DNA from 2 places in the Billgrantia sulfidoxydans genome. Region 2 is predicted to be linked to the other one. Evidence: predicted binding sites of a transcription regulator. Region 2 holds the regulator's gene; the other holds the start of a gene.
The links. The regulator sigma-54, encoded in region 2, starts transcription at its own class of promoters, with help from an activator protein. The targets are predictions, from matches to a motif close to TGGCACNNNNNTTGCTNT.
Positions count from the first base shown of each region.

Region 1 (14,459 bases), 880 kb from region 2:
GACCCGCACCGGTCGGGCGGCGCACTCCACGCCGAGGTCGATCCCTTGACGATGGCAGCCGGCCCAGTGATCGCGTACCGCCTGGCGGGCGATGTCGTTGAGATCGAGCGGCGTCAGCTCGGGGCGGTACTCGGGGTTGTCGAGCCGGGTCAGTGAGAGCAGCTGCATGGCCAGTCGTGCGGTGCGGGCGCTGGTGGCCTGCATGGCGCCAAGCGCATCGCGCCAGCGGTTGGGGTCGTCCTGCCGCAGGGCCAGCTCGGCCCGTGCGGAGAGCCCTGCCAGCGGTGTCCGCAACTGGTGCGAGGCATCGCCGATGAAGCGCTCCTGGTTGGCGCGCACCCGGCGCATACGCGCCAGCAGTTCGTTGAGGGTCTCGCGCAGTTCGGCCAGTTCGCGCGGCAGCGGCAGGTCGAGGGGTTCCAGGGTGCGCGGATCGCGGGCACGAATGGCGCGCCGCAGCCGGGTGAGCGGCGCCAGGGCGGAGCGTATCGCCACCACCAGAACCGCAATGGCGACCAGCGCCATGGCCAGGATATAGGCGAGGTTGGCGCGCAGCAGTTCGAGGGTCAACGCATCGCGGCCCTCGCGGCTGTGGGCGACACGAATCTCGAAGCGCTCCCTGAGCCGCCAGTCCTCCAGCCGGGAGCGGCGCACGCCCTGGCGCAGCGCCATGTCGTGCCAGGTAACGTCGCGGAACAGCAGCGTATCGCCGGCTTCGGCGTCGCCTCGCTCGTCGCCGGGAAGCTCGGCGTTGCCGGTAATGAAGCGCCCATCCCGATCCACCAGGCTGTAGAAGACGCGCTCCTCGGCGTCGGTGGCGAGCATGTCCAAAGCCGCCGGGGGAAGATCGAGCCACAGCCGGTCGTCCTGCCACTGCACCTGCTCCGCGATCGCCAGGCTGGCCGCCTCGAGCAGCCGATCGAAGGCGCGGTCGGCGGTGTGGCGCGCATCCACCCAGGCCTGGAACACCATCAGGCCGCCCAGGGCCAGCAGCGGGATCAGCAGCCAGGCCAGCAGTCGGCGGTAGAGGCTGTCGCCGCGCTTCACGTGGCCTCCAGCAGGTAGCCGAGCCCGCGCACCGTGCGCAGGGCGACGTCGCTGCCGCCCAGCCGCTTGCGCAGCCGATGCACGTAGACCTCGATGGCATTGTCGCCCATGGGTTCGCCCTGGAAGGCTTCGTCGGCGAGGCGGGCCTTGTCGACGGGCTGGCCCGCATAGCGCATCAGGCAGGCGAGCAGGCGTTGCTCCCGGGGCGGTAGGGCCAAGGCCTCGCCGGCGAGGGTGAAGCGCTGCGCCAAGCCGTCGAAGTGCAGTACCCCGACGCGCAGCTCCTGCCCCCTCGTGCGCCGCCTGAGCAGCGCACGCACACGGGCTTCGAGCTCTTCGAGCGAGAAGGGCTTGGCCAGGTAGTCGTCGGCGCCCAGGTCGAGCCCGCGCACACGATCCTCTACCGCGCCGCGCGCGGTGAGGATCAGCACCGGCGTGTCGCGATCGTGACGCCGCAGCGTCTCGAGCACCTCGAGACCGCTGGCTCCGGGGAGGTTGAGGTCAAGAAGGATCAGGGTGTGGTCGTGCTGTGGGTCTTCCAGGTGACGGCGTGCGACGCCGCCGTCGGCCAGGTGCATCACGTCGTAGCCCTCGAGCGCCAGGGCGTCCTGGAGGGTCTCGGCCAGCAGGCGATCGTCCTCGACGAGCAGCAGATTCATGTCATGGCTTCCGTTTCAGCCACGGCCGTCAGCTCCGCCAGCGCCGCCTTCAGGGCCGCCTCGCTGCGTGCATCGAGGCGGCTCGACGGACCCGAGAGGGCCAGCCAGCGCGTGGGTTCGCCGGGGGCGCTGGGTAGGGCTTGCAGCAGCATCTTGCCACCCGGCAGCTCGGGGCGGGGATCGTTCCCTGCGGCCAGGGGCCACTGGCTGCCCGGACGCAGCTCATGGCGCAGCGCCGCCTCGGGCAGGGCGACCAGCCGGCACTCGACCTGGGGACCGTGGTTCTCGAGTAGGGCGGCGGTCTCGCCGGTCTCGGCAGCCAGCCGGTCCAGCAGCGGCTGTACGCGAGTGGTCAGCTGTCGGCTGGGGGGGTGGCGCCGGGCCAGGCGAAGCGGCGTGCTACCCAGACTCCAGCGTCCATCATGGCTGCGCTGCACGTAATCGAAACGAGCCAGCGAACCCAGCAGTCGCAGCAGGGTGCTCTTGTAGTAGCCCGTCGCCTGGGCGAGTTCGGCCAGGGTGAAGGCTTCCTGATCGACATCGAACGCTTCCAGTACGGTCAGTGCGCGCTCGACGGCCTCGACGCGATCCTGGGCCATGCAGTGATCTCCTGAGTCTGGAGGCATTGAACTTTGGTCGCAATTGCAACCCGATGCGTTGACGCTGCCTGTCGACGCGCCTAGTTTCTATCCTGAAGAACGTTGTTCTGCCTTACAGAATTGTAAGGTAGCCGATGAAAGACCGCAAGCCAACATTTCACAACACGTCAAGACCGGAGGGACCACAACAATGTCCACGAAAACGCCACTCAAACTCATCGCCATTGCCGCTTTCACCCTGAGCGCCGGCAGCGCCATGGCCTTCGAGCCACAGGGCAAGGTGGAGTGTCTCGCCCCGGCCGACCCCGGCGGCGGCTGGGACTTCACCTGCCGCAGCGTGGGCAACGTGATGGAGGAGCTGGGCATCGTGCCGCGCAGCGTGCAGACCGTGAACATGGCGGGTGCCGGCGGCGGTGTGGCCTTCGCCCATACCGTGTCCAAGCGCGCCGGCGACGAGCAGCTGCTGGTGGCTGCCTCCACGGCCACGACCACCCGCCTGGCCCAAGGCCAGTTCCCGGGCATGACCGCCGACATGGTCAACTGGATCGGGGCGCTCGGCGCCGATTACGGCGTGATCGCCGTGGCCGCCGACTCCGAGTACGACGACCTCCCTGCGCTGATGGAGGCGCTCAAGGAAGACCCGCGCAGCGTCAAGTTTGCCGGCGGCAGCGCCAAGGGTGGCTGGGATCACCTCAAGGTGCTGATCGCCGCAGACGCCGCCGGCGTCGATGAGCTGCCGCGTATTCCCTATCTCTCCTACAACAACGGCGGCGAGGCGATGACCCAGGTCGTGGGCGGCCATGTGGATGCCTTCACCGGCGACATCAGCGAGGCGCAGGGTTTCATGGAGTCCGGTGACCTGCGCGTGCTGGCAGTGCTCTCCGACGAGCGCCTGCCGGGCGACTTCGCCGACATTCCCACCGCCAAGGAGCAGGGTATCGATGCGGTCGGCCCCAACTGGCGCGGCTTCTACATGCCGGCTGACATCTCCGACGAGGCCAAGCAGTACTGGATCGACGCCATGGACACCATCTACGAGAGCCAGGAATGGCAGGACATCATGACCAACAATGGACTGATGCCGTTCCACATGAGCGCCGGTGAGTTCGAGACCTTCGTCACCGAGCAGATCGACGATATCGAGACCCTCTCCAAGGACATCGGGCTGATCCAGTGATGACCTTCAACGACCGCATCTTCGGTGTGCTGCTGATCGTCCTGGCCGTCGCGTACGGCTGGGGCGCCAGCCAGTTCCCCGAACCGTTCGGTGGTGCCGAGGGGATTGCCCCCGGCACTTTTCCCACCTTGCTGGCCGTCGTGCTGGGGCTTTCCAGCCTCTACCTGATCGTGCGGCCCGACCCGGACAATGCCTGGCCATGGAGCCGCACCGGCGTTGAGCTGATCGTCGCCGTGGTCGTGCTGGTGCTCTACGCCATGCTCCTCGAACCGCTCGGCTTCATCCTCAGCACCACGCTGGCCATCGGCACGCTGTGCTGGCGCATGGGGGCGAAGGTGCTCAATGCCTACCTGGTCGGGGCGGCATCGGGCGTGGTGGTGTTCCTGCTGTTCAATTTCGCCCTCGACCTCGCGTTGCCGCTGGGCCTGCTCTCGTTCCTGGAGGTGAGCTGATGGAAACCCTCGGCTTTCTGATCGATGGCTTCGGGGTTGCCCTTGCCCCGCACAACCTGATGTTTGCCCTGATGGGGGCCTTCCTCGGCACGCTGATCGGCGCGCTGCCGGGCCTCGGGCCGGCCAACGGCGTGGCCATCCTGATCCCGCTGGCTTTCTCCCTGGGGCTGCGTCCGGAAACCGCGCTGATCATGCTTACCGCGGTCTACGCCGGGGCCATGTACGGCGGGCGCATCTCGTCGATCCTGCTCAACATTCCCGGCGACGAACCGGCCATGATGACCTGCCTCGACGGCTACCCCATGGCGCAGCAGGGCAAGGCCGCCGAGGCGCTGGCGATTTCCGCCATCGCTTCCTTCATCGGCAGCCTGATCGCCACCGTCGGCCTGATCCTGCTGGCGCCGGTGCTGGCGCGGTTCGCGCTCACCTTCGGTCCGGCCGAGTACTTCGCGCTGTTCCTGCTGGCCTTCGCCACCCTGGGCGGCATCACCGGCAAGAACCCGGTGAAGACCGTGGTGGCGGCCTGCCTGGGCTTGATGGTAGCCACCGTGGGGATCGACTCCACCGGCGTGCAGCGTTACACCTTCGGGACCCTGGAGCTCTACGAGGGTATCGACTTCATCATCGCCATCGTCGGCCTGTTCGCTATCTCGGAGCTGCTGTTCTTCATCGAGGAGCGCGCCGGCGGCGGCAAGGCGAAGATGGCCGTCAACAAGCTCAAGCTGAGCTGGGCCGACATACGCAACATCCTGCCGTCGAGCGTGCGCGGCGGTATCCTCGGCTTCATCGCCGGCGTGCTGCCCGGTGCCGGGGCGTCGCTCGGCAGCTTCATCGGCTATACGCTGGAGAAAAAGGCGGTCGGCAAGAAAGGCTTCTTCGGCCAGGGCGACCCGCGTGGCGTGGCCGGCCCCGAAGCGGGCAACAACGGTGCCTCGAGCGGTGCGCTGGTACCGATGCTGACGCTGGGCGTGCCGGGCAGCGGCACCACCGCGGTGCTGCTGGCGCTGCTGATCTCGCTCAACATCACCCCTGGCCCGCTGATGTTCACCCAGAACGCGGACATCGTGTGGGGCGTGATCGCCGCGCTGCTGATTGGCAACTTCCTGCTGCTGATCCTCAACATCCCGCTGGTGGGCATCTTCGTCAAGCTTCTGTCGGTGCCGCCGATGTACCTGCTGCCGTGTGTGACGATGATCGCCTTCGTCGGGATCTACTCGATCAGCAACACCACCTTCGACCTCTACTTCATGGTGGCCTTCGGCGTCGCCGGCTACGTGCTGCGCAAGCTGGAGATTCCGCTGGTGCCGATCATCCTCGGTTTGCTGCTGGGGCCGGAGATGGAGAAGAACCTGCGCCACGCCATGGATATCTCCGACGGCGACTGGACCATTCTCTGGAACAGCGGCCTGGCCATCGGCCTGTGGGTGTTTGCTGCCGTGGGGTTAATTCTGCCCTACATCGTCGGCCCCATCCTGCGCCGCCGGATGAAGGTGGCAACCGCTGCCACCGCAGGGAATCCGGAAGGCGACTGAGCCCGGCAATGCCTACCACCCCGCAGGGGCGCCGAGCGATCGGCGCCCCTGTCTTCGTTATGACGCACCGGTCTGGTGCGCTGTGGCAGTGCAGGCGATCCTTGCCGGCGCAACCGGCGCCTGCCGAATGCACGGCGGCGGTGCGCCGGCAGGATCGTCAAGGGGCGTAAAGGCGCCGTAATCTTCTGTATGAAAAGAGTTCTTCGAATTTCTTCGCCTGATGGCGCAAGCGTTGCATAGGCAGGAAGCCTAGTGCTGTGCGGCCGGTGTCGGCCGTGCATGACCTTTACAACAAGTCCCTCCCGCAGGAGGGCGCAAGGAGGTTCGCGTGAACGCTTCCCGTCGCAACATGCTTTTCCCCGTTCGCCTCATGTCTTCCCCGTCCCGCGCTGTGGCCGCAGCCCTGTTTGCGGCGGCGTCCCTCGGTGGTACTGGCCAGGCGCTGGCCCAGGAAGAGCCCATCAAGGTGGGGATCCTGCACTCGCTGTCCGGCACCATGGCGATCAGCGAATCGACCCTGAAGGACACCGTCGAGATGCTGATCGCGCAGCAGAACGAGCAGGGCGGCCTGTTGGGCCGTCAGCTCGAGGCGGTGGTGGTCGACCCGGCCTCCAACTGGCCGCTGTTCGCCGAGCGTGCCCGCGAGCTGCTCGAGCAGCACGAGGTGGATGTGGTGTTCGGCAACTGGACCTCGGTGTCGCGCAAGGCGGTGCTGCCGGTGTTCGAGGAGCTCAACGGCCTGCTGTTCTATCCGGTGCAGTACGAGGGCGAGGAGTCCTCCGAGAACGTCTTCTATACCGGAGCCGCGCCCAACCAGCAGGCCATCCCGGCGGTGGAGTACCTGATCAACGAGGTGGGCGTGGAGCGCTTCGTGCTGCTCGGCACCGATTACGTCTACCCGCGCACCACCAACCGCATCCTCGAAGCCTTCCTCAAGGAGGAGCACGGCCTCGCCGACGAGGACATCATGATCGACTACACACCGTTCGGTCACTCCGACTGGCAGAACATCGTCGCCGAGGTGCGCCGCTTCGGCAGCGAGGGCAAGAAGACCGCGGTGGTCTCGACCATCAACGGCGACGCCAACGTCCCGTTCTATCGCGAGCTGGCCAACCAGGGCATCGACGCCGCCGACATTCCGGTCATCGCCTTCTCGGTGGGTGAGCAGGAGCTCTCCGGCATCGATACCGGCCCGCTGGTGGGTCACCTGGCGGCGTGGAACTATTTCATGAGCGTCGACAGCGACGCCAACTACGACTTCATCGACGCCTGGATCGATTACACCGGCGACGAGGAGGCGGTGACCAACGACCCCATGGAAGCGCATTACATCGGCTTCAACATGTGGGCCGAGGCGGTGCGCAAGGCCGGCACCACCGACGTCGACGCGGTCAAGGACGCCATCATCGGCGTGACCGTGCCCAACCTGACCGGCGGCTATGCGGCGATGATGCCCAACCACCACATCACCAAGCCGGTGCTGATCGGCGAGGTCCAGGACAATGGCCAGTTCGACATCGTGTGGCAGACGCCGGCGACTGTGGCCGGCGATGCCTGGTCCGATTACCTGCCCGGCTCGCGGGACCTGATCGCCGATTGGCGCCTGCCCATGGAGTGCGGCAACTTCAACGTGGTCAACGGCAGCTGCGGCGGCAGCAACGCGGCCGAAGAAGCGGAAGTGGCGCTCGCCGAGTAACTACAGCATGGCCCCCGCTGCCAGGCAGCGGGGGAGCACGCCTTCTTCACCGATTCCGAGGAACGCTCCGATGAGATATCCCCCCGTGGCCTGGCCAGTGGCGGCCGGGGCGAAGGCCGGCAGCGCCGCCGAAGACAGCGAGCCCATGCACACGGCGACAAGGGGTTCGTGGCTGATGGTTCTCGTCATGGCCCTGGTCATCGTGCTTGGCCTTACCCTGGCCGCTCCCGCATCCGCGCAGGACGCCGAGAGGTTCGACGATTCAACGGCACAGGCGCTGCTTGCGGCGCTGGACGTGTCGTCGTTTACCGCCAAGGGTGAGGCCATCGAGGGCATCGTGCGCAGCGACGACCCCCGCGCCCGGGGCTGGCTCCAGGCCTTGCTCGATGGCCGCCTGCAGCGCACCGACGACGGCCGCTTCGTGGTGGTGCTCGACAACTCGGGCCGCCAGTGGCCGGTCGAGGACGCCCTGAGCGGCGAGGCCCTGGGCGAGATGTCGCGCCGCGACCTGGACCGCATCGGCATCAATAACGCGCTGCGCAACCAACTGCGCAGCGCCATCGCCGTGGTCGATCTCTATGCCGCCGATGTCGGGTTGCGCCGCGCTTCTGCAGAGCGGTTGCTGGGCGAGGTCGACAGCGACCTGGCCGGACCCCTGGCCGAGGTGATCGAGACGGAGCCGGATGCACAGGTGCGTGAACGCCTGCTCCAGGCTCTGGCCATCCATCGCCTGGAGCAGGGCGAGGTCGAAGCGGTCGAGGAGCTGCGCGGCAGTCTGCATCCGCGGGTCCGGGTGGCGCTCAATCGTGTACTCAACAGTGACGATCCTGCGTTGGTCGACGCCGCTCGTGAGGCGCTCAACGGCATCGAGCAGAAGCTCAAGGTCAACCGTGCGGTCGAGACGCTCTACTTCGGCCTGTCGCTGGGCTCGGTGCTGGTGCTCGCCGCCATCGGCCTGGCCATCACCTTTGGCGTGATGGGCGTGATCAACATGGCTCACGGCGAGTTGATCATGCTCGGTGCCTACACCACCTGGGCCATGCAGCAATTGCTGCCGGGCCAGCCGGGGCTGGCCTTGATCCTGGCGATTCCCGCCGGCTTCCTGGTCGCGGCGTTGGCCGGCATCGCCATCGAGCGCGGCGTCATCCAGTTCCTCAAGGGGCGCCCGCTGGAGACGCTGCTGGCTACCTTCGGTGTCAGCCTGATTCTCCAGCAGTTGGTACGCACTGCGATCTCGCCGCTCAACCGTACCGTGGTCACGCCGGAGTGGATGAGTGGCTCCATCGCCGTCAACGATACGCTCTCTCTCACCCTTAATCGGATGTTCGTACTCGGCTTCGCCCTGGTGGTGTTCGCCGCGCTGATGCTGATCATGCGCCGCACCCGGCTAGGGCTCGAGGTGCGGGCGGTGACCCAGAACCGTGCCATGGCGCGCTCCATGGGCATTCGCGCCACCCGGGTCGACATCCTGACCTTCGCCCTGGGCTCCGGGGTGGCGGGGCTGGCCGGCGTGGCCCTCAGCCAGCTTACCAACGTGGGCCCCAACCTGGGCCAGAACTACATCATCGACTCCTTCATGGTGGTGGTCTTCGGCGGGGTGGGGAACCTGTGGGGCACTCTGGTGGCGGGCCTCTCGCTCGGCGTCATCAACCAGGTGCTGGAACCCTGGGCCGGGGCCGTGATGGCCAAGATCATCGTGCTGGTGTTCATCATCCTGTTCATTCAAAAGCGCCCCCGCGGACTCTTCCCGCAGAAGGGCCGGGCGGCGGAGGGCTGATCCATGGATTCATCTCGACTCTGGCTGCTGCGGCCGTTCGGCGAGCGCTCGACGCTGATCTTTCTCGGCGTGTTGCTGGCGGCGATGGCCCTGGTGACGCTGCTGCACGTGGCCGTGCCGGCGGGGCATCCACTCCATGTCAGCGCTTATACCGTTAACTTGTTCGGCAAGTACCTGAGCTACGCCCTGCTGGCGGTAGCGGTGGATCTGGTGTGGGGCTATCTCGGTATCCTCAGCCTGGGTCATGGCGCCTTCTTCGCCCTGGGCGGCTATGCCATGGGCATGTACCTGATGCGCCAGATCGGTGACCGTGGCGTCTACGGCCACCCGGTGCTGCCCGACTTCATGGTGTTCCTCAACTGGGACAGCCTGCCGTGGTACTGGCATGGCTTCGACATGGCCGGGTTCGCCTTCCTGATGGTGCTGCTGGTACCGGGAGCGTTGGCGCTGGTGTTCGGCTTCCTGGCGTTTCGCTCACGGGTCACCGGGGTCTATCTGTCGATCATCACCCAGGCGCTCACCTTCGCCCTGATGCTGGCCTTCTTCCGCAACGAGATGGGCTTCGGCGGCAACAACGGGCTGACCGATTTCCGCGAGATCCACGGCTTCAACTTGCGCAGCCGCGACACCCGGCTGGGATTGTTCCTGGCCACCGGCGTGGCCCTGGCGTTGGGCTACGTGCTGTGCCGGGCCATCGTCACCAGCAAGCTGGGCCGGGTGTGTGTGGCGACCCGCGACGCCGAGGCGCGCACGCGATTCCTCGGCTACCGGGTCGAGCGCTTCCAGCTGTTCGTGTTCGTGGTTTCGGCCATGCTGGCGGGCCTGGCCGGGGCGCTCTACGTGCCCCAGGTCGGCATCATCAATCCCAGCGAATTTTCGCCGCTGTTCTCCATCGAGATCGTGCTGTGGGTGGCGCTGGGCGGCCGGGCGACGCTCTATGGAGCGGTGATCGGGGCGATACTCGTCAACTATGCCAAGACGGTGTTCACCGGCGTGATGCCCGACGCCTGGCTGTTCGCCCTGGGCGGGCTCTTCGTGCTGGTGACGGTCTTCCTGCCCAAGGGGGTCGCCGGCCTGTTGGCACTGAGATACCGGCGTCGTGCCGAGGGCTCGGGTGCGTTCTCCGGCAAGGAGGCATCGGCATGAGCATTTTGCGTTCATTGGCCAATCGTGACCGGGTCTTCGATTTCCTGGTGCCGGCCGAGTCGCCGGTCGACGTGCGCCACGGGCCGATTCTCTACCTCGAAGACGTCACGGTCAGCTTCGACGGCTTCAAGGCGATCAACGACCTGAACCTGACCATCGACGACGGCGAGCTGCGCTGCATCATCGGACCCAACGGCGCCGGCAAGACCACCATGATGGATATCATCACCGGCAAGACCCGACCCGACAGCGGCAAGGTATGGTTCGGCAGTCGCCACGACCTGCTGACCATGAACGAGCCGCAGATCGCCAGCCTCGGCATCGGCCGCAAGTTCCAGAAGCCCACGGTGTTCGAGGCGCTCACGGTATTCGATAACCTGGAGCTGGCCATGGCCGCCGACAAGCGCATCCTGCCCACGCTGACGGCTCGCATGAGCGGCGAGATTCGCGACCGCATCGACGAGGTGCTGCTGACCATCGGCCTGGCCGAGCTGCGTGAGCGCCCGGCGGGCATTCTGTCCCACGGCCAGAAGCAGTGGCTGGAGATCGGCATGCTGCTGATGCAGCGGCCGCGGCTTCTGCTGGTGGACGAGCCGGTGGCGGGGATGACCGAGCAGGAGATGGAGCGTACCGCCGAGCTGCTGACCGGGTTAGCGGGAAAACAATCTGTTGTCGTCGTCGAGCACGATATGGGTTTCGTGCGTTCCATCGCACGCAAGGTGACGGTGCTGCATCAGGGTAGCGTGCTGGCCGAGGGCAGTATGGACCAGGTGTCGAGCGACCCGCAGGTGGTCGAGGTCTACCTGGGCGCCGAAGCCGAGGAGGAGGCGGTCTGATGCTCGAAATCGACAAACTCAATCAGTTCTATGGCGAGAGCCACACCCTGTGGGATCTCGACCTGGCCGTGCCGGCGGGCCAGTGTACCTGCGTAATGGGGCGCAACGGGGTGGGCAAGACCACCTTGATGAAGGCGATCATGGGGGAGGTGGCGGTGGCCTCCGGCAGCATCCGCTATGCCGACGATGTCGAGCTTACCCGGCGGCGGGTGGAGGATCGTTCGCGGCTGGGGATCGGCTACGTGCCCCAGGGGCGGCAGATCTTCCCGCTGCTCACCGTGGAAGAGAACCTGCGTACCGGCCTGGCGGCTCGCGGCGACGGTCGGCGCACCATCCCGGAGCGCATCTTCGAACTCTTCCCGGTGCTCGAGGAGATGAAGCACCGTCAGGGTGGCGATCTCTCCGGCGGCCAGCAGCAGCAGCTGGCCATCGGTCGGGCGCTGGTGATCGAGCCACGCCTGCTGATTCTTGACGAGCCGGGGGAGGGGATCCAGCCCAATATCGTCACCCTGATTGGCGAGGTGATTCGCAAGCTGATCGCCGAGGACGGTCTGACCGTGCTGCTGGTGGAGCAGAAACTGCCCTTCGCCCGCAAGTATGCCGATCGCTTCGCGATCATGGATCGCGGCCGGCCGGTGGCCAGGGGCGAGATCGGTGAGCTCACCGATGCCCTGATCAAGGAGCACCTGACGGTCTAGCCGTTTTGCCAAGGTGGGATTTTTCCATGCACCGTTCTGCGCCATGGCCAAGGAGTCGTCAGGCGCTCATGCGCGGAAACTGTGCGCCGCGCTGGCTTTCGCGCGCCAATCTGGTGCGAAGATGGTCCGTGCAGGTGTGGCTGTATACAAAATAAGCCAATGAATCGTATCCGTTTTTCCTGCATTTCACCGTTCTGGTACAGCGGTTGCCATGAATAGGGCAAAGCCTCGACGAAGAGGCCGAACCCTGTTGCTGAAGGCCGATGCCAATGACGGCTCGTTTCGACGCCAAGACACTGCTGCCGCCCTGTGCTTCCGGTCACCGCTTCGATGCCGGCCGTCGCTGGGTGGCGTCGCTGGAACTCGGCTTCGACCGGCGCCAGGGGGCCACCCGCCTGGTGCGGGCTCGTCATCAGGGCCCGCTGCGGGTGCAGCGGCCTTTCTATCCCGAGGGCCGCGGGGGCTCGTGTCATGTCTACCTGCTGCATCCGCCCGGAGGGCTGGTCAGCGGCGATCTGTTGCACGTCTCGGTTCAGGTCGAATCGGGCGCCCGTGCGTTGGTGACGACGCCTGCGGCCAACAAGCTCTATCGTGCCGACAGCCATGGCGTGGCCTGGTCCCAGCGTACCGAGCTGCAGGTGGCGCCGGGCGGCGTGCTCGAGTGGCTGCCCCAGGAGACCATTGCCTTCGATGGCTCGTGCGGTGAGCAGCACACGGCCATCGAGCTTGCCGGCGATGCGCGTTGCCTGGGCTGGGAAGTGTTGGCGCTGGGCCGACCGGCGAGCCGGCTGCCCTACGTGTCGGGCCGCATCGAGCAGCGCTTTCGGTTGTGTCGCGATGGCAAGCCGCTGTGGTTGGAGCGTCAGCCGCTCGACCCGGAGCACCCGCGCTTCAAGGGGCGCTGGGGGCAGGGGGGCGCCAGCGTGCAGGCCACGCTATGGGCCGTGGGCCTCGACGACGAAGCCAACGCCATCGAAGCGCTGCGAGATGCGATCCCGCCAAGCCCGCGCTGGGCGGTCACCGTGCGCCATGGCGTGCTGTTGCTGCGCTACCTGGGTCATGAGCGTAACGAGGCCTGGGACCTTTGCCAGCAGGCCTGGGCCTGTCTCAGGCCGCTGTTGATCGATTCTCCTCCCCATCCCCCCCGTATCTGGTTCACCTGACGATTGCAGGAGACTCGCATGGAACTGACCCCGAGAGACAAGGACAAGCTGCTGCTGTTCTCGGCCGCCCAACTGGCCGAGCGACGCCGGGCCCGCGGCCTCAAGCTCAACTACCCGGAGGCGGTGGCGCTGATCAGCTTCGAGATCATGGAAGGCGCGAGAGACGGCCGCAGCGTGGCCGAGCTGATGAGCTACGGCCGCGAGATCCTCGGCCGCGACGATGTGATGGAGGGGGTAGCCGAGATGGTGCACGAGGTGCAGGTGGAGGCGACCTTCCCCGATGGCACGAAGCTGGTCACGGTCCACACACCCATCGTCTAGCGGAGGTCGAAATGGCTGCGCTCGGCCATACCGCGTTGAACATCGGCTCGCCATGCTCATTGAACACCCAGTCAACTCCGCTGGCTCGCCTCTGTTCGCCTTGTCTGGCCGTCGCTCGCTCATTTCCGCAACGTTGTTAAGGAGGCGTCATGATTCCTGGGGAGTACCAATTACAGGACGGCGAGATCGAGCTCTGCGCCGGGCGCGAGCGGATCACGGTGGAGGTGGCCAATACCGGCGACCGGCCGATCCAGGTCGGCTCCCATTATCACTTCGCCGAGACCAACCCGGCGCTGGTCTTCGACCGCACCAAGGCGCGTGGTTTTCGCCTGGACGTGGCGGCGGGCACGGCGATTCGCTTCGAGCCGGGTCAGACGCGAGAAGTCACGCTGATTCCCTTTGCCGGCACGCGCCATATCTACGGCTTTCGCGGCGAGGTGATGGGTAAGCTGGATGGAGACGCTTCATGAAGATTTCACGCCAAGCCTATGCCGATATGTATGGCCCCACGGTGGGCGACCGGGTACGCCTGGGCGACACCGAGCTGTGGATCGAAGTCGAGCGCGACGCGACCCATTACGGGGATGAGGTGAAGTTCGGCGGCGGCAAGGTGATCCGCGACGGCATGGGCCAGAGCCAGCGCCTCGACGATACGGTGATGGATACCGTGATCACGAACGCGCTGATCCTCGACTGGTGGGGCATCGTCAAGGCGGACGTGGGCATCCAGGCCGGCCGTATCGCAGCCATCGGCAAGGCGGGCAATCCCGACACCCAGCCCGACGTCGACATCGTCATCGGCCCCGGCACCGAGATCATTGCCGGTGAGGGGAAGATCCTCACCGCCGGCGGTATCGACGCGCACATCCACTTCATCTGCCCCCAGCAGGTGGAAGAAGCCCTGATGAGCGGCATCACCACCATGCTCGGCGGCGGCACCGGGCCGGCCACCGGCAGCAACGCCACTACCTGCACGCCGGGCGCCTGGCACATCGGCAGGATGCTGCAGGCGGTGGACGCGCTGCCGATGAACATCGGCCTGCTCGGCAAGGGCAACGCCAGCCTGCCCGAGGCCCTGGAGGCGCAGATCGAGGCCGGCGCCATCGGTCTCAAGCTACACGAGGACTGGGGCACTACCCCGGCCTCCATCGACACCTGCCTGAGCGTGGCCGAAAAGTACGACGTACAGATCGCCATCCATACCGACACGCTCAACGAGTCGGGCTTCGTCGAGGATACGCTGGCCGCCTTCAAGGAGCGGGGCATCCACACCTACCACACCGAGGGCGCCGGTGGCGGTCATGCGCCGGACATCCTGATTGCCTGCTCCAAGCCCTACGTACTGCCGTCGTCGAC
Region 1 is NZ_CP053381.1:1,981,108-1,995,566, forward strand. It holds gene HNO51_RS09225 (sensor histidine kinase N-terminal domain-containing protein) at 1-1,047, opposite strand, end outside; gene HNO51_RS09230 (response regulator transcription factor) at 1,044-1,706, opposite strand; gene HNO51_RS09235 (IclR family transcriptional regulator) at 1,703-2,305, opposite strand; gene HNO51_RS09240 (Bug family tripartite tricarboxylate transporter substrate binding protein) at 2,496-3,482, shown strand; gene HNO51_RS09245 (tripartite tricarboxylate transporter TctB family protein) at 3,482-3,934, shown strand; gene HNO51_RS09250 (tripartite tricarboxylate transporter permease) at 3,934-5,466, shown strand; gene urtA (urea ABC transporter substrate-binding protein) at 5,837-7,162, shown strand; gene urtB (urea ABC transporter permease subunit UrtB) at 7,338-8,939, shown strand; gene urtC (urea ABC transporter permease subunit UrtC) at 8,943-10,085, shown strand; gene urtD (urea ABC transporter ATP-binding protein UrtD) at 10,082-10,921, shown strand; gene urtE (urea ABC transporter ATP-binding subunit UrtE) at 10,921-11,619, shown strand; gene HNO51_RS09280 (urease accessory protein UreD) at 11,889-12,782, shown strand; gene ureA (urease subunit gamma) at 12,801-13,103, shown strand; gene HNO51_RS09290 (urease subunit beta) at 13,253-13,573, shown strand; gene ureC (urease subunit alpha) at 13,570-14,459, shown strand, end outside.
Region 1: HNO51_RS09280 (urease accessory protein UreD) is a predicted target of sigma-54. The motif match lies at 11,815-11,832, and genes of this name have one in related genera.

Region 2 (14,459 bases):
ATGCCTCGATCGATCCCTTGGCGGGCCTCTCGGCCGAGGAGAAGATCGCCCTGCTCAAGCAGGCCGACCGCGTAGCGCGGGCCGCCGATCCGGCGATCAGCCAGGTCAGCGCATCCCTGACCGGCGTGCACGAGGTCGTGCTGGTACGCGCCAGCGACGGCACCTTGGCGGCGGACATTCGGCCGCTGGTGCGCTTCAACGTCAGCGTCATTGCGGTCAGAAACGGCAGGCGTGAGCGTGGCAGTGCCGGTGGCGGCGGGCGCTATGCCATGTCGCGGCTGCGCGATGACAACGTGGCCGAGCGCTTCGCCAGGGAGGCTGTGCGCCAGGCGCTGGTCAACCTGGAGGCGGTCGACGCCCCGGCCGGCCAGATGCCGGTGGTGCTCGGCCCCGGCTGGCCGGGGATCCTGCTGCACGAGGCGGTGGGCCACGGCCTGGAGGGTGACTTCAACCGCAAGGGCAGCTCCGCGTTCGCCGGGCGCATGGGGCAGCGTGTTGCCGCGCGGGGCGTGACGGTGGTGGACGATGCCACCCTGGCCGATCGCCGCGGCTCCATGAGCGTGGACGACGAGGGCACGCCGGGGCAGTACACCCCGCTGATCGAGGACGGCATCCTCACCGGCTACATGCAGGACAAGCTCAACGCCCGGCTGATGGGCATGCGGCCCACCGGCAACGCCCGGCGCGAGTCGTTCGCCCACATGCCGATGCCGCGCATGACCAATACCTACATGCTGGCCGGCCAGGACGATCCGGCCGACATTCTCGCCAGCGTCAAGCGGGGCATCTATGCGGTCAGCTTCGGCGGCGGCCAGGTGGACATCACCTCGGGCAAGTTCGTGTTCTCGGCCAGCGAGGCCTACCTGATCGAGGACGGCAGGATCACCGTGCCGGTGAAGGGCGCGACGCTGATCGGCAACGGGCCGGAGGCGATGGGGCGGGTGTCGATGATCGGCCACGACCTGGAGCTCGACACCGGGATTGGCGTCTGCGGCAAGGAGGGGCAGGGCGTGCCGGTGGGCGTCGGCCAGCCGACGCTGAAGCTGGATGAGCTTACGGTAGGCGGAACTGCCTCCTGAGTGAAGCAAGAGTCTCGTAACTGTGCCTATAGCGGCGGCGAGGGGGGCGCAGGGGGCAGGCTGGAGGGGAGGTCCTACGCCATGGATGGCGTAGGTAGCGCCCAGGGAAGGGGTTACAGCGCCTCCTCGGAAGCCTGCCGCCGCGACCCCGTGAAGCCAGGCGGTCGGTCGCAGACTGTGTCCTGGGCCTGCGCTTTTACAAACCGGCCGTATCGCGGATCAGCCGGAACAGTTTGCGTGCATTGGCGGGGGGCTTGCCCCGTTCGCGCTCGCTCTTGGCGTTGCGGATCAGCTGGCGCAGCGCCTGACGGTCGACGTCGGGATGCTCCTCGATGAACGCCTCGACGGCGCCGTCGCCCTCGTCGATCAGGCGGTCGCGCCACTTCTCGAGGCGGTGGAAGGCCAGATCGCGCCGGCGGGCCTCCTGCTCGATCTCGTCGAACACGGCCTGTATCGCCTCGAGGTCCTCGCGCCGCATCAGCTTGCCGACGTACTGCATGTGGCGCCGGCGCCCCTCGTGGGAGCGGATGCGCGCGGTTTCCTCGACCGCTGCCAGCATGTCCTCGGAGAGCGGGAAGCGGGCGCGTTCGGCGGGACTCATGGCGATGATTTGCTCGCCCAGCGCCTGCAGGGCATGCATCTCGCGCTTGAGCTGGGACTTGCTGGGTCTTTCATCGGAGGAAGAGGGAATATCCTGGGTCATGCCGCATCCAAGTAGTGAGAGGGTCAGCGCTAGCCTGGCCATCGAGAGATGAATAGGTTCGATGACAGCAGTATATCAGTCCGTCGTGCTACGGCGGGAACAGACGCGTACGGAGACCGGCACGGCCGGTGAATGAGGGAGAGAGACACATGAGCAAGGCTTTCGATGCCGCCGCCCAGCAGGCGCTGCTGGAGTCCCGTGCCGAGCAGGCGTTGTCCCTGGCTCGGCATCTGGGGGCCGATGCCTGTGAGGTGGGGGCCAGTGTCGATCAGGGCGTCGGCATCAGCGTACGTGAAGGGGAGGTGGAGTCCGTCGAACTCTCTCGCGACCAGGGGGTTGCCGTGACGGTCTACCTGCGCGGGCACAAGGGCAGCGCCTCCTCCACCGATGCCGGTGACGCCTCGATCCGTGAGGTCGTGGAAAAGGCCATGGCCATCGCGCTCTACACCGGGGAAGACCCCGCGGCCGGGCTGGCCGACCCTGAACTGATGGCGACCGACCTGCCGGATCTCGACGTGCACCATCCCTGGCCGCTCTCCACCGAGCAGGCCATCGAGCTGGCACTGGCCTGTGAAGCGGCCGGGCGCGGCGAACCCGGTATCCGTCAATCCGAAGGCGCCTCGCTCTCCAGCGGCGAGGGAGTGCGGGTCTATGCCAACAGTCATGGCTTCCTCGGCAGTCAGCGTGGTAGCCGCCATTCGCTCTCGTGCATGTTGATCGCCGAGGACGCGGGCGGCATGCAGCGCGACTATGACTACACCAGTGCGCGCAACCCCCGCGACCTGCTGGCCGCAGAGGAGGTGGGCAAGCGCGCGGCCGAGCGCACCCTGCGCCGCCTGGGCGCACAGCGCCCCGTGACCGGGCGCCTGCCGGTGCTGTTCGATGCCAGCGTCGCCAGCGGCCTCGTCGGCCACCTGATGAGTGCCATCGCCGGCGGTGCGCTCTTTCGCCAGGCGTCTTTCCTGTGCGACCGGCTGGGCGAGCCGCTGTTTCCCGACTGGTTCAGCCTGGGGGAGCGACCCATGGAGCGTGGCGCCATGGCCAGCTCGCCGTTCGACAACGACGGCGTGCAGACCCGCGACAACGTCTTCGTCGAGGAGGGCCGCCTGGCCAGCTACATGCTGTCGGCCTACAGCGCGCGGCGTCTTGGCATGCAGACCACCGGCAACGCCGGCGGCGCACGCAACCTGCGCATCGCCGCACCGCTCGAGTCGCGCGAGGCGCTGCTCGCCCGCATGGGTCGGGGCGTGCTAGTCACCGAACTGATGGGGCAGGGGGTCAACGGCGTGACCGGCGACTATTCGCGTGGGGCGGCCGGCTTCTGGGTGGAGAACGGCGAGATCCGACATCCGGTGGAGGAGTTCACCATCGCCGGCAACCTCGAGGCAATGTACAAGGGGCTGCTGGCCGTGGGCAATGACATCGACACTCGCGGCAGCATCCATACCGGCAGCTGGCTGATCGACGAGATGACCGTGGCCGGTAGCTGAATGGGATGAGCTTCCTATCCCTTGCCGCCTGGCCGGCGCCATGAGCGAGCGATGGCCAGGCCAGGCGAAGCCCGACGAGCAGGCTTCAACGCCGCATGGACGAGCGCAGCCATTCCTCTAGGTATCCTCTTCGAAGCGGGCCTCGAAGAGGGCCTCGATCGCTTCCAGCGCCGCTTCGGCATCTTCGCCCTCGGCGCTGACCTCGAGTTCGGTGCCGCAGGGAGCCCCCAGCATCAGCAGCGCCATGATATTGCTGGCATCGGCCTGCTGCGGCCCGCGGTTGACGAGCACGCGCGCGCTGAAGGGCTGGCAGCACTGGACCAGCTTGGTGGCAGCGCGGGCATGGAGGCCGCGTTTGTTGGTCAGGGTCAGCTTGCGGCAGGGCACACTCAGGTTTCCTTGCGTTCGGAGGTCTCTACGGTCACGTCCCGGGTGGCGGTGACCGGGGTGTGGATGCCGAGCTCCCGGTGACGCAGGCGCACGTCCGGCTGCTGCCGGGCCAGGTGCTTGGCGAGGCGCTCCGCCAGGTACACCGAACGGTGCTGGCCGCCGGTGCAGCCGATGGCGACGGTCAGGTAGCTGCGGTGGGTATCGCGGTAGGCCGGTAGCCAGCGCTCGACCCAGGCGATGATGTCGTCGAGCATCTGCTGGACCAGAGGATACTGTTCGAGGAACTCCACGATGCAGGGCTCCCTGCCGGTGGCCGAGCGCAATCGCGGGTCCCAGTAGGGGTTAGGCAGGCAGCGCGCGTCGAAGACGATATCGGCATCGAGCGGTACGCCGCCCTTGAAGCCGAACGACTCCACCGTCAGGGTCAACTGGTCGGCGCGATGGCTGGCCACCTGTTCGGTGATACGCCCGCGCAGGTCATGCACCGACAGCCGCGAGGTGTCGATGATCAGGTCCGCCAGGTTGCGAATGTCGCTCAGCGTGGCGTCTTCCGACTCGATGGCCTCGTTCAGGGTCATGTCCCGGCCGCGGGTCAGGGGGTGACGCCGTCGGGTCGCGGAGTAGCGTTCGAGGAGAATGCGGGCATCGGTGGTCAGGTAGATGACCTGGCAGTCGACCTGCTTGTTGCGCAGCTCCTCCAGCAGGCGCGGGAAGCGCTCCAGGGCGTGGGGGAGGTTGCGCGCATCGATGCTGACGGCGATGGAGGTCTGGATCGTGGGCGAGCTGCGTAGCTCATCCACCAGCGAGCCGAGCAGCATCGCCGGAAGGTTGTCGATGGCGTAGTAACCGATGTCCTCGAGCGCCTGCAGTGCGATCGACTTGCCGGAGCCGGAACGGCCGCTGATGATCACAAGCTGCATGAGGAATCTCCTGATCAGGGGCTGGCCGTACGGCGAGGGAAGCGGTCAGGCCGAGGACTGTCGTCGTATCGCTTCGACGAGACGCTCGTGGAGTTCACGCTGGCTCGTGCACTTGCGCAGCCGGGCGCGCGTCTCGGCGTCGTTCATGACGCTGGCTACTTGGCTCAGCAGCGACAGGTGCGTATCGTCGGCCTCTTCGGGCACCAGCAGCACGAACACCAGGTCGACCGGCTCGCCGTCGATGGCGTCGAAGTCGATGGGTTCGGCCAGCTTGAGAAAGGCGGCCACGGGGCTGTGGCAGTGGGGGCTGCGGGCATGAGGAATGGCCACGCCGTTGCCGATACCGGTGCTGCCCAGCCGCTCGCGCCCGACCAGTCTACCGAAGACCTCCTGGCTGTCGAGGCTCGGGGTGTTCTGCGCGATGAAGGTGCTGAAGAACTCCAGCACCCTCTTCTTGCTGCCTCCCGGAACGTCGAACAGAGCGCGTTCCGGGGGCAGGATGGTTTCCAGTGTCATGGCAACTCAGCGAACGCCGGCGCCCTGGGCGCGAGCCTGGGCCTTTTCCTTGTGTTTGACCAGTTGACGATCGAGCTTGTCGGTCAGCGCATCGATGGCGGCGTACATGTCCTGATCGGAAGCTTCGGCATGCAGATCGGCGCCGGCGGCATGCAGCGTGCAGGCGGCCTGCTGGCGCTCCTTCTCGATCGAGAGCGTGACCTGCACGTTGGTGATGTTGTCGTAATGTCGCTGGACGCGGTTCAGCTTCTCGCTCACGTAGTCACGCAGTGAATCGGTCAGCTCAACATGATGGCCGGTGATGTTGACTTGCATGACAAGCTCCTTCGTCCTTCGGGTGGTAGCTCGATTGTAACCCTTTTTCCTGCCCTGCATACCCCCTCGGGCGGCGGGATTGCCCGGGGTCAACATCACGTCGCGGGGTCAACGAAAACGCTTGCGCTCGCTCGATGAGGGGATGCCCAAGGCTTCGCGATACTTGGCCACCGTGCGGCGGGCGACCTGGATGCCATCCTCGGCCAGCAGATCCACCAGGCGGCTGTCGGAGAGCGGCTTGCGGGGCGGCTCGTCGGCGATGAGCTTGCGGATGCGGGCACGGATCGCGGTGCTGGAGTGGACGTCCCCGTCGCCGCTTCCGCCGACATGGCTGGAGAAGAAGTACTTCAGCTCGAAGACGCCTCGCGGAGTATGGATGAACTTCTGCGTCGTCACCCGCGAGATGGTCGATTCGTGCATCTCGACGGCCTGGGCGATGTCGGCCAGCACCAGCGGCTTCATGCCTTCCTCGCCCTGCTCGAGAAACTCGATCTGGCGCGCCATGATCTCCCGTCCCACCCGCAGAAGCGTGTCGTTGCGGCTGGCCAGGCTCTTTATCAGCCAGCGGGCCTCCTGCAGGTGATCCTTGAGGAACTGGTTGTCCTGGCTCTTGTCCGCACGCCGCACCAGGGCGACGTAGTCGGGCTGGATGCGCAGGCGCGGCAGGGCCTCGGCGTTGAGTTCCACGCGCCAGCCCGATTCGTCGTGATAGGCGACGAGGTCCGGGGTGACGTAGCTGCTGCCGACCTCGGCAAAGTCGCTGCCGGGGCGGGGATCCAGCGAGCGAACCAGGGCGATGACCTGGTCCAGCGACTCGTCGTCGAGACCCAGGCGACGCTTGAGCAGGCGGCGGTCGTCGGCAGCCAGCGCCTCGAGGAACTGGCGCACGAGACGGCGGGTCTGGGGCAGCAGTGGGGTATCATCGGGCAGCGCCGCCAGCTGCAGCATCAGGCACTCGCGCAGGTCGCGGGCGAACACGCCGGTGGGCTCGAACTGCTGCAATCGCAGCAGGACCTGCTCGACCTCCCGGGTGGGCAACCCCTCCAGGCCCTGACGGCGCAGGCCGTCGCGTATTTCCTCCAGGGGGTGGGCCAGGTAGCCGGCGGCGTCCACGGCGTCGATCAGGCTCTCGGCGATGAGGCGCTGGCGGTCGTTCAGGTCGGTCATCGCCAGCTGCCAGATCAGATGGCCGGCGAGGGTCTGCGCCGAGGCTTGGCGCTCGAAGTCCGGCCCCTCGCCGGTGGCGGCGCCTGAGCCGGAGCCCGTGCCGTGGTCGGGGTAGGTGTCCGTCCAGTCGCTGTCGGTGGAGAGTTCGCTGGGTATCTCGCTGGCCCAGTCGTCGCTCGGGGTTTCGCTGACGGCCTGTTCGCCGAAGCCGTCGTCGAGTTCCAGCATGGGGTTGGATTCCAGCGCCTGCTGGATCTCCTGGCGTAGGTCGAGGGTCGAGAGCTGCAGCAGGGCTATGGCCTGTTGCAGCTGGGGGGTCATGGTCAGCTGAGTGCCGACACGTAATTGCAGGGACGCTTTCATGGCCATGAGGGTAAGGCGCTCATCTGCCGGAAAAGCTCTACCCTAGACGGGTAGCCCATGACTTGCAAGAGAAATGGCTGCAATATGCATGCCAGTGAAAGTTTTTATCCCTGATTAGAATGTTTTAATGCGTCCCAGGTGCTTGCATAATGCAGTGGAGTGCGCTACAGGCGAAAGTCCTCGCCGAGATAGACCTCTCGCACCCGCTTGTTGGCCAGAATGGCCTCGGCGTTTCCATCGGCAATGATCTGGCCGTCGCCGACGATGTAGGCCGAGTCGCAGATGTCGAGGGTTTCACGGACGTTGTGGTCGGTGATCAACACCCCGATGTCGCGCGCCTTGAGCTGGCGGATGATGCCCTTGATCTCGCCCACCGAGATCGGGTCGACCCCGGCGAAGGGTTCATCGAGCAGGATGAAGGCCGGTTCGGTGGCCAGCGCCCGGGCGATCTCGACGCGGCGCCGTTCGCCGCCGGACAGGCTCATGCCCAGGTTGTCGCGGATGTGGGTGACGTGGAAATCTTCCAGCAGCTGCTCGAGCCTCTCCTGTCGCCCGCGGCGGTCGAGATCCCGGCGCGTCTCGAGGATGGCCATGATGTTGTCGGCTACCGACAGCTTGCGAAAGATCGATGCCTCCTGGGGCAGGTAGCCGATACCCGCCCGAGCCCGTTCGTGCATGGCGCTGTGCGAGAGGTCCCGGTCGTCGATGTGCACTTCACCGGCATCGGCCTTGACCAGACCGACGATCATGTAGAACGACGTGGTCTTGCCGGCCCCGTTGGGCCCGAGCAGGCCGACCACGCGGCCCTGCTCGATGGTGAGGCTGATGTCGTGGACCACGCGGCGACGCTTGTAGCTCTTGGCCAGGTGGCGGGCGTGCAGGGTCTTCATCGACATGTCAGCGCTCCGGCTGCAGGGTCATGCGAATGCGCTGGCTGCCTTCGACGCCCTCGCTCTGGGAGCGTGCCTGCACCACGCGGCGGTCGAGGAAGTACTCGAGGTAGCCGCCGTCGAAGGTGTCGCCGCCCTGGTGCAGCTCGGCGCGGTCGATCAGTTCCACACGGCGCTCGGCGACATGGTAGACAATGGTACGCCCCCAGCCGCGAACCACGGGTTGCTCGGGGTCGGGCTGCTGCTCGATGTAGGCGCGCTCGCCGCGGGCCGTGGCGCGCGAGAGTTCGCCGGCCGCATTGCGCTGAAACTCGACGCGGTCGCCGGTGAGTCGCATGCTGCCCTGGCGAATGTCGACATCGCCGGTGTAGACCGCGGTGCCGGCGCGATCGTCGAGGTCGAGCCGGTCGGCCTCGACCTCGATGGGCTGCTCGGCGTCGCGCTGCTGCGCCATGGCCGGCCCGATACTCGCCAGGCCGATCAGCGTCACGCTGGCCAGTGCCAGGGTGAATGGCCTGCGGAGGGTCGGGAGCCTGCATCGCTTCATGGCGTGAAATCCTCTAGGTTGACGGCGTCGGCTTGTCCCGACTGGGTGCCTTCCGGGACATGGTGGCCGCGCACATTGTCGGTCAAACGTGCCCGATTGTCATGAATCCAGGCGTCGAAGCGCTCGCCGCGCATGTGCTGGGGGGGTTGCTGCAGCAGGGCGGGCGTGTCGCTCCAGGCATGACCCACGTTGGCGTCGAAGTGCAGGGTCTCGGTGTCGAGCTGCCAGCGCTCCTCGGGCGCGAACAGCCGGGCGTCGCCCGAGAGCGTCAGCGGATTGCCGCCCGGGCCGAGACGGCCTTCCTCACCGCTCGCCTCCCAGCGCCGGTTGTCGCGGTCGATCAGATGGGCCAGGGGCGTGACGGCACGGGTGACGTCGTCATGGGGGGTGTGGACGAGTCGCGGGCTCTCCAGGCGCTGATGCGCCAGACCGGTGGCGTCGAAGCGGGTCAGCTGCGCCTGCTCCAGGTAATAGTCGGGTTCGCCGGCCTCGTCGGTGGGGACCGGGCCGGGGGCCGGGGCCTGCCAGGGATCCAGCCAGGCGATCAGGCCGCCGAGGATCACCAGCAGCAGGAACAGCCAGACACGAAACGAGGGGCGTGGCAACCGACGCAGCATGTTCGCTCGGCCTCAGCGCTTGCCGTGGAGGTAGGTATCGACCAGCGCGTCGCGATGCCCTTGGGCCTCGAGCAGCAGGTCGCAGATCTCGCGCACCGCGCCGTGTCCCCCGCTGCGTTCGGTGACGTAGTCGGCCACGTCGCGGATGTAGGGCGGGGTGTTGGGGACGGTGATGCCGATGCCGGCACGCTGGATGGCGGCCAGGTCGGGTAGGTCGTCGCCGCAGTAGGCCACCTGTTCGAGCTCGATGCCCCGCCGCGTGCACAGCTCGCGCAGGGTGGCGAGCTTGTCCTCGCAGCTCTGGTAGACGTGATCGATACCCAGGGCGGCGGCGCGGTGGCTGACCATGGGCGATTCGCGTCCGGTCAGGAAGGCTACCTGCAGGCCGGCCCGCCGCAGCAGCTTGAGGCCCAGGCCGTCCTGGGTGTGAAATGCCTTGATTTCGACGCCGTCGGCCTGGAAATAGAGGCGGCCGTCGGTGAGTACGCCGTCCACGTCCAGCGCCAGCAGGCGAACCTTGCGCAGGCGGTCGACAAGATGCGGATCGAGAGTGGAGGTGGCCAGAGCCATGGGCTTTCCTTGGTCGGGATGAGGTCAGATCACGCCGCTTCGCAGCAGATCGTGCATGTGCAGGGCACCGATCGGGTGGCCCGCTTCGTCGACGACGGCCAGCGCCGTTATCAGGTTGTCTTCCATCATGCGTACCGCTTCGGCCGCCAGCACGTCGGGGGCGATGCGCTTGCCGGGCCGGGTCATGACATCGTCCACCGTCAGCTGGCTAAGGTCCTGATACTGGTCGAGCGTGCGGCGCAGGTCGCCGTCGGTATAGACACCGATCAGCCGATTGTGCTCATCGACGACGCAGGTGAAGCCGAGCCCCTGCCGGGTGATCTCGAGCAGGGCGTCGCGCAAGGGGCTGCCCAGCGGCACGCTCGGCAGTCGCTCGCCCTGGTGCATCAGGTCGCTGACGCGCAGCAGCAGCCGCTTGCCAAGACTGCCGCCGGGGTGCGAGAGGGCGAAGTCCTCGGCGGTGAAGCCGCGCGCCTCGAGCAGGGCCACGGCCAGCGCATCGCCCAGCGCCAGCGCGGCGGTGGTCGAAGCCGTTGGCGCCAAGTCGAGGGGGCAGGCCTCGCGTTCGACGCCGGCATCGAGGTGGGCGTCGGCGTGGCGGGCCAGCGTCGAGTCGGGGCGCCCGGTCATGCTGATCAGCGGCGTGCCGATGCGCTTGAGCAGCGGCAGCAGTGCGGTGACCTCGGCGGTCTCGCCGGAGTTCGACAAGGCCAGCACCACGTCGCCTGGGGTGATCATGCCGAGGTCGCCGTGGCTGGCCTCGCCGGGGTGCACGAAGAACGACGGCGTGCCGGTGCTGGCAAGTGTGGCGGCGATCTTGCCGGCGACATGGCCCGACTTGCCCATGCCGGTCACCACCACGCGGCCCTGGCAGGCGAGCATCAGCTCGCAGGCGCGGTCGAAGTGGCTGTCGAGCCGCTCGAGGAGTGCCGCGATGGCTTGCTCCTCGATCCTGAGGGTGCGTCGAGCGCTCTCCCTCAGCGGCGTGATGCCCGGGGCGGCGCTGTCGGGGGGTGCGGTGGAATCGTCTGAGCTCATGGCGATGATTGTTGCCCGATGGGAGGTTTCACTCAAGTGGCCCCGCCGCTGACGCCGAGCCAGACCAGGTAGGCGGCGTAAGTGGTCAGGAAGGCACCGCCGACGAGGCGGCCGAGCCGGCCCTGGCGCTGCCACAGCAGCAGGATGGCCAGGGCCAGCGTCAGCAGCAGCATGACGCGATAGTCGCGTCCCGCGGCGTCCGGGTGGGGGGCGCCGGGGGCGATGAGCGCCGGAATCGGCAGCACCGCGAGAAGATTGAACAGGTTGGAGCCGATCACGTTGCCGATGGCCAGGTCGTGGTGGCGCTTGAGTGCGCTGGCTACGCAGGCAGCCAGTTCCGGCAGGCTGGTACCCACCGCGACCACGGTCAGGCCGATCACCAGTTCGCTGATGCCGAGGCCGCGCGCCAGCTCGCTGGCCCCCCACACCAGGGCGCGGGAGCTCAGTGACAGCAGCAGCAGGGTGACGACCAGCCAGGAGAGTGCGCGCTTGAGCGTCATGTCGGGTATCTCGCCGGCCGGGTTGGCATCGGGCGTATCGGCGCGAATCAGCCACCACAGGCTGAAGACCATCAGCAGCAGCAGGACCAAGCCATCGAAGTGTCCCAGCACGCCGTTGGCCAGCGCATAGCCGGTGATCCCGGTCGCGCCGAGCAACAGGGGCAGCTCGCGACGCACCAGCGAGAAGGGCACCGGGACGGGGCGCGCCAGCGCCGTCGCGCCCAGCACCAGCCCGATGTTGGCGATGTTGGAGCCCAGCGCGTTGCCGATGGCCAGGTCGGGAAGGCCGTCCAGAGCCGCGAACAGCGCCACCACCATCTCGGGCGCCGAGGTGCCCAGCGCCACCACGGTCATGCCGACGAGCATCGCGCTCAGGCCGGTGCGGCTGGCCGTGGCGGCCGCGGCATTGACGAAACGGTCGGCGCTCCAGGTGAGGCCGGCAAGGCCGAGGGCGACGGCGACGAAAGCGATCAGCATGGCAACGGATCAGGGTGGCAAGTGAGGCCGCACATTAGACGTCTTCAGCGGTTCGGGTGCAAGCGACGCCGTGGCTCGGGCTGGCGTCGGGCAGAGCAGTTAGGATACGATGTTCGATAATTTTTCCTGGACCTTGCGGCATGATCGATTCCCCCTTCGTGGAGGTGGAGAGGCTGCGTTTCTCGCGCGGTGAAAAGACCATCTTCGACGGCGTCGAGCTGCGGATCCCCCGTGGCCGGATCACGGCCATCATGGGCCCCAGCGGCACGGGCAAGACGACGCTGCTCAAGCTGATCGGCGGGCAGCTGGTTCCCGACGCCGGTAGAGTCCTGATCGCCGGTCAGGACGTGCACGCGCTGTCGCGCAAGGCGCTGTTCACCCTGCGTCGGCGCATGGGCATGCTGTTCCAGAGCGGCGCGCTGTTCTCCGACCTCAGCGTGTTCGAGAACGTGGCCTTCCCGCTGCGTGTGCATACCGATCTGCCCCAGGCGATGATTCGCGACCTGGTGCTGATGAAGCTGCAGGCGGTGGGGCTGCGTGGGGCGCGCGAACTGATGCCGGCGGAGCTGTCGGGCGGCATGGCGCGGCGCGTCGCGCTGGCCCGGGCGATTGCGCTCGACCCTGACCTGGTGCTCTACGACGAGCCGTTCGTGGGCCAGGACCCGATCTCCAAGGGCGTGCTGGTACAGCTGATCAAGAAGCTCAACGAGGCGCTCGGACTGACCTCCATCGTGGTTTCGCACGATATTCAGGAGACCCTGTCGATTGCGGACTATGTCTACGTCATCGCCGACGGGCGGGTCATGGCGCACGGTACGCCGGGGAGTCTCGACATCGACGACGACCCGCGCGTCAGTCAGTTCGTGCACGGCGAGCCGGACGGCCCGGTGCCCTTCCACTATCCGGCGCCGGACTACTTCCGCGACATCCTCAACCTGGAGGGGCGGCCATGATCATCGGGCGCATCATGCGCCTCGGGCGCGGCGGCTGCGACGTGCTCGAGGCCCTGGGGAGGGCGGGGCTGTTCCTCGTCCAGTCCTCCATCGGCATCCCGTCCCGCGAAGGCTGCTACCTGTGGCTACGGCAGATGCACTTCGTCGGCGTGCTGTCGCTGGCGATCGTGCTGGTGTCGGGGCTGTTCATCGGCATGGTGCTGGCGCTACAGGGCTACACCATCCTGGTCGACTTCGGCGCCGAGCAGGCGCTGGGGCAGATGGTGGCGCTGTCGCTGCTGCGTGAGCTGTCGCCGGTAGTGGCGGCGCTGCTGTTTGCCGGGCGTGCCGGCTCGGCGCTGACCGCCGAGATCGGCCTGATGAAGGCCACCGAGCAGCTCACCAGCATGGAGATGATCGGCGTCGATCCGCTGCGCCGGGTGGTGGCGCCGCGTCTGTGGGCAGGCTTCGTGGCGCTGCCAATGCTCACCGTCGGCTTCAGCGTGGTTGGCATCTACGGCGGCTATCTGGTCGGCGTCGAGTGGCTGGGCGTGTTCGAGGGCTCCTACTGGAGCAGCATGCAAGCCAGCGTCGATTTCATCGCCGACGTCGGCAACGGCATGGTCAAGAGTCTGGTGTTCGCCCTGGTGGTGACCTGGATCGCGGTGTTCCAGGGGTACGACCTGGTACCCACCTCGGAGGGCATCTCGCGTGCCACCACGCGCACCGTGGTCTACTCCTCGCTGGCGGTGCTGGGGCTCGATTTCGTGCTCACCGCGCTGATGTTCGGAGGGTTTTCCTGATGCTCGGTAAATACCTATCGCTTACTGGAGAGGCAGGATGAAGCGCAGCAAGACAATGGAGCTGGGCGTCGGGCTGTTCATGCTGGCCGGCATACTGGGGTTGCTGGTCCTGGGGCTGCGGGTCAGCGGGTTGACCTTCACGGTGCCGGACGACACCTTCCGCCTGGAGGCCAACTTCGCCAACATCGGCGGCCTCAAGCCGCGTGCCCGCGTCACCATGTCGGGCGTCACGGTAGGGCGCGTCACCGCGGTCGAGCTGGATACCGAATGGTACGATGCCCGGGTCGTCCTCGAACTCGACGCCGAGCTGGAGGGTCGCCTGCCGCGCGACACCACGGCGGCCATCCTCACCTCGGGCCTGCTGGGCGAGCAGTACGTCGGGCTGACGGTCGGCGGGGACCCCGAGACGCTGAGCGCTGGCGATACCATCCGCGATACCCAGTCCGCCCTGGTGTTGGAAGAACTGATCCAGCAGTTCGTGTCCAATATGGTCAATGACTGAGCCACACCCTTGTCACCGTTTCACTAGAGGTCGAACCATGAGTCAGATGACGCTATCCCTCGCCCCGTTTCGCCGCCTGGTAGCCGGCCTGACCCTGGTCCTGGTCAGCCTGTCGGCGGTGGCGGCGCCGGAACGCGATCCCGAGCAGGTCATACGTGACAGCATTGACGGGCTGATGGGACAGATCGATGGGCGCAAGGAGTACTACGCCAGCAATATCAACGAACTCAAGTCGCTGGTCGACGACAGCCTCGACGACATCGCCGACTTCCGCTACATCGGCGCCAGCGTGATGGGGCGCTACTTCCAGAACGCCTCTCCCCGGCAGCGTTCGCAGTTCGTCGACGTCTTCCGCCAGACCCTGATCGATACCTATACCAAGGGGCTGGTGACCTTCGATTATCGTGAGCTGCGCGTACTGGAGAGTCGGCGAGCGTCGCGCCACGAGGACCAGGCTTCCGTGGCCATGGAAGTGGTAGCCATGGACGGTACGGTCTATCCGGTCAGCTACACGCTGCGCCTGAGCGATGGCCAGTGGAAGGTGGTCAACGTCATCGTCAACGGTATCAACCTGGGGCTGACTTTCCGCAACCAGTTCGACCAGGCCATGCGCGACCACGGCCGTGACTACGATGCGGTG
Region 2 is NZ_CP053381.1:2,859,717-2,874,175, reverse strand. It holds gene tldD (metalloprotease TldD) at 1-1,079, shown strand, start outside; gene yjgA (ribosome biogenesis factor YjgA) at 1,276-1,782, opposite strand; gene pmbA (metalloprotease PmbA) at 1,932-3,272, shown strand; gene HNO51_RS13315 (HPr family phosphocarrier protein) at 3,390-3,659, opposite strand; gene rapZ (RNase adapter RapZ) at 3,662-4,582, opposite strand; gene ptsN (PTS IIA-like nitrogen regulatory protein PtsN) at 4,628-5,098, opposite strand; gene hpf (ribosome hibernation-promoting factor, HPF/YfiA family) at 5,105-5,413, opposite strand; gene HNO51_RS13295 (RNA polymerase factor sigma-54) at 5,522-6,949, opposite strand; gene lptB (LPS export ABC transporter ATP-binding protein) at 7,108-7,833, opposite strand; gene lptA (lipopolysaccharide transport periplasmic protein LptA) at 7,841-8,380, opposite strand; gene lptC (LPS export ABC transporter periplasmic protein LptC) at 8,377-8,997, opposite strand; gene HNO51_RS13275 (KdsC family phosphatase) at 9,010-9,567, opposite strand; gene HNO51_RS13270 (KpsF/GutQ family sugar-phosphate isomerase) at 9,592-10,605, opposite strand; gene HNO51_RS13265 (calcium/sodium antiporter) at 10,638-11,582, opposite strand; gene HNO51_RS13260 (ABC transporter ATP-binding protein) at 11,723-12,535, shown strand; gene mlaE (lipid asymmetry maintenance ABC transporter permease subunit MlaE) at 12,532-13,317, shown strand; gene mlaD (outer membrane lipid asymmetry maintenance protein MlaD) at 13,355-13,819, shown strand; gene HNO51_RS13245 (MlaC/ttg2D family ABC transporter substrate-binding protein) at 13,857-14,459, shown strand, end outside.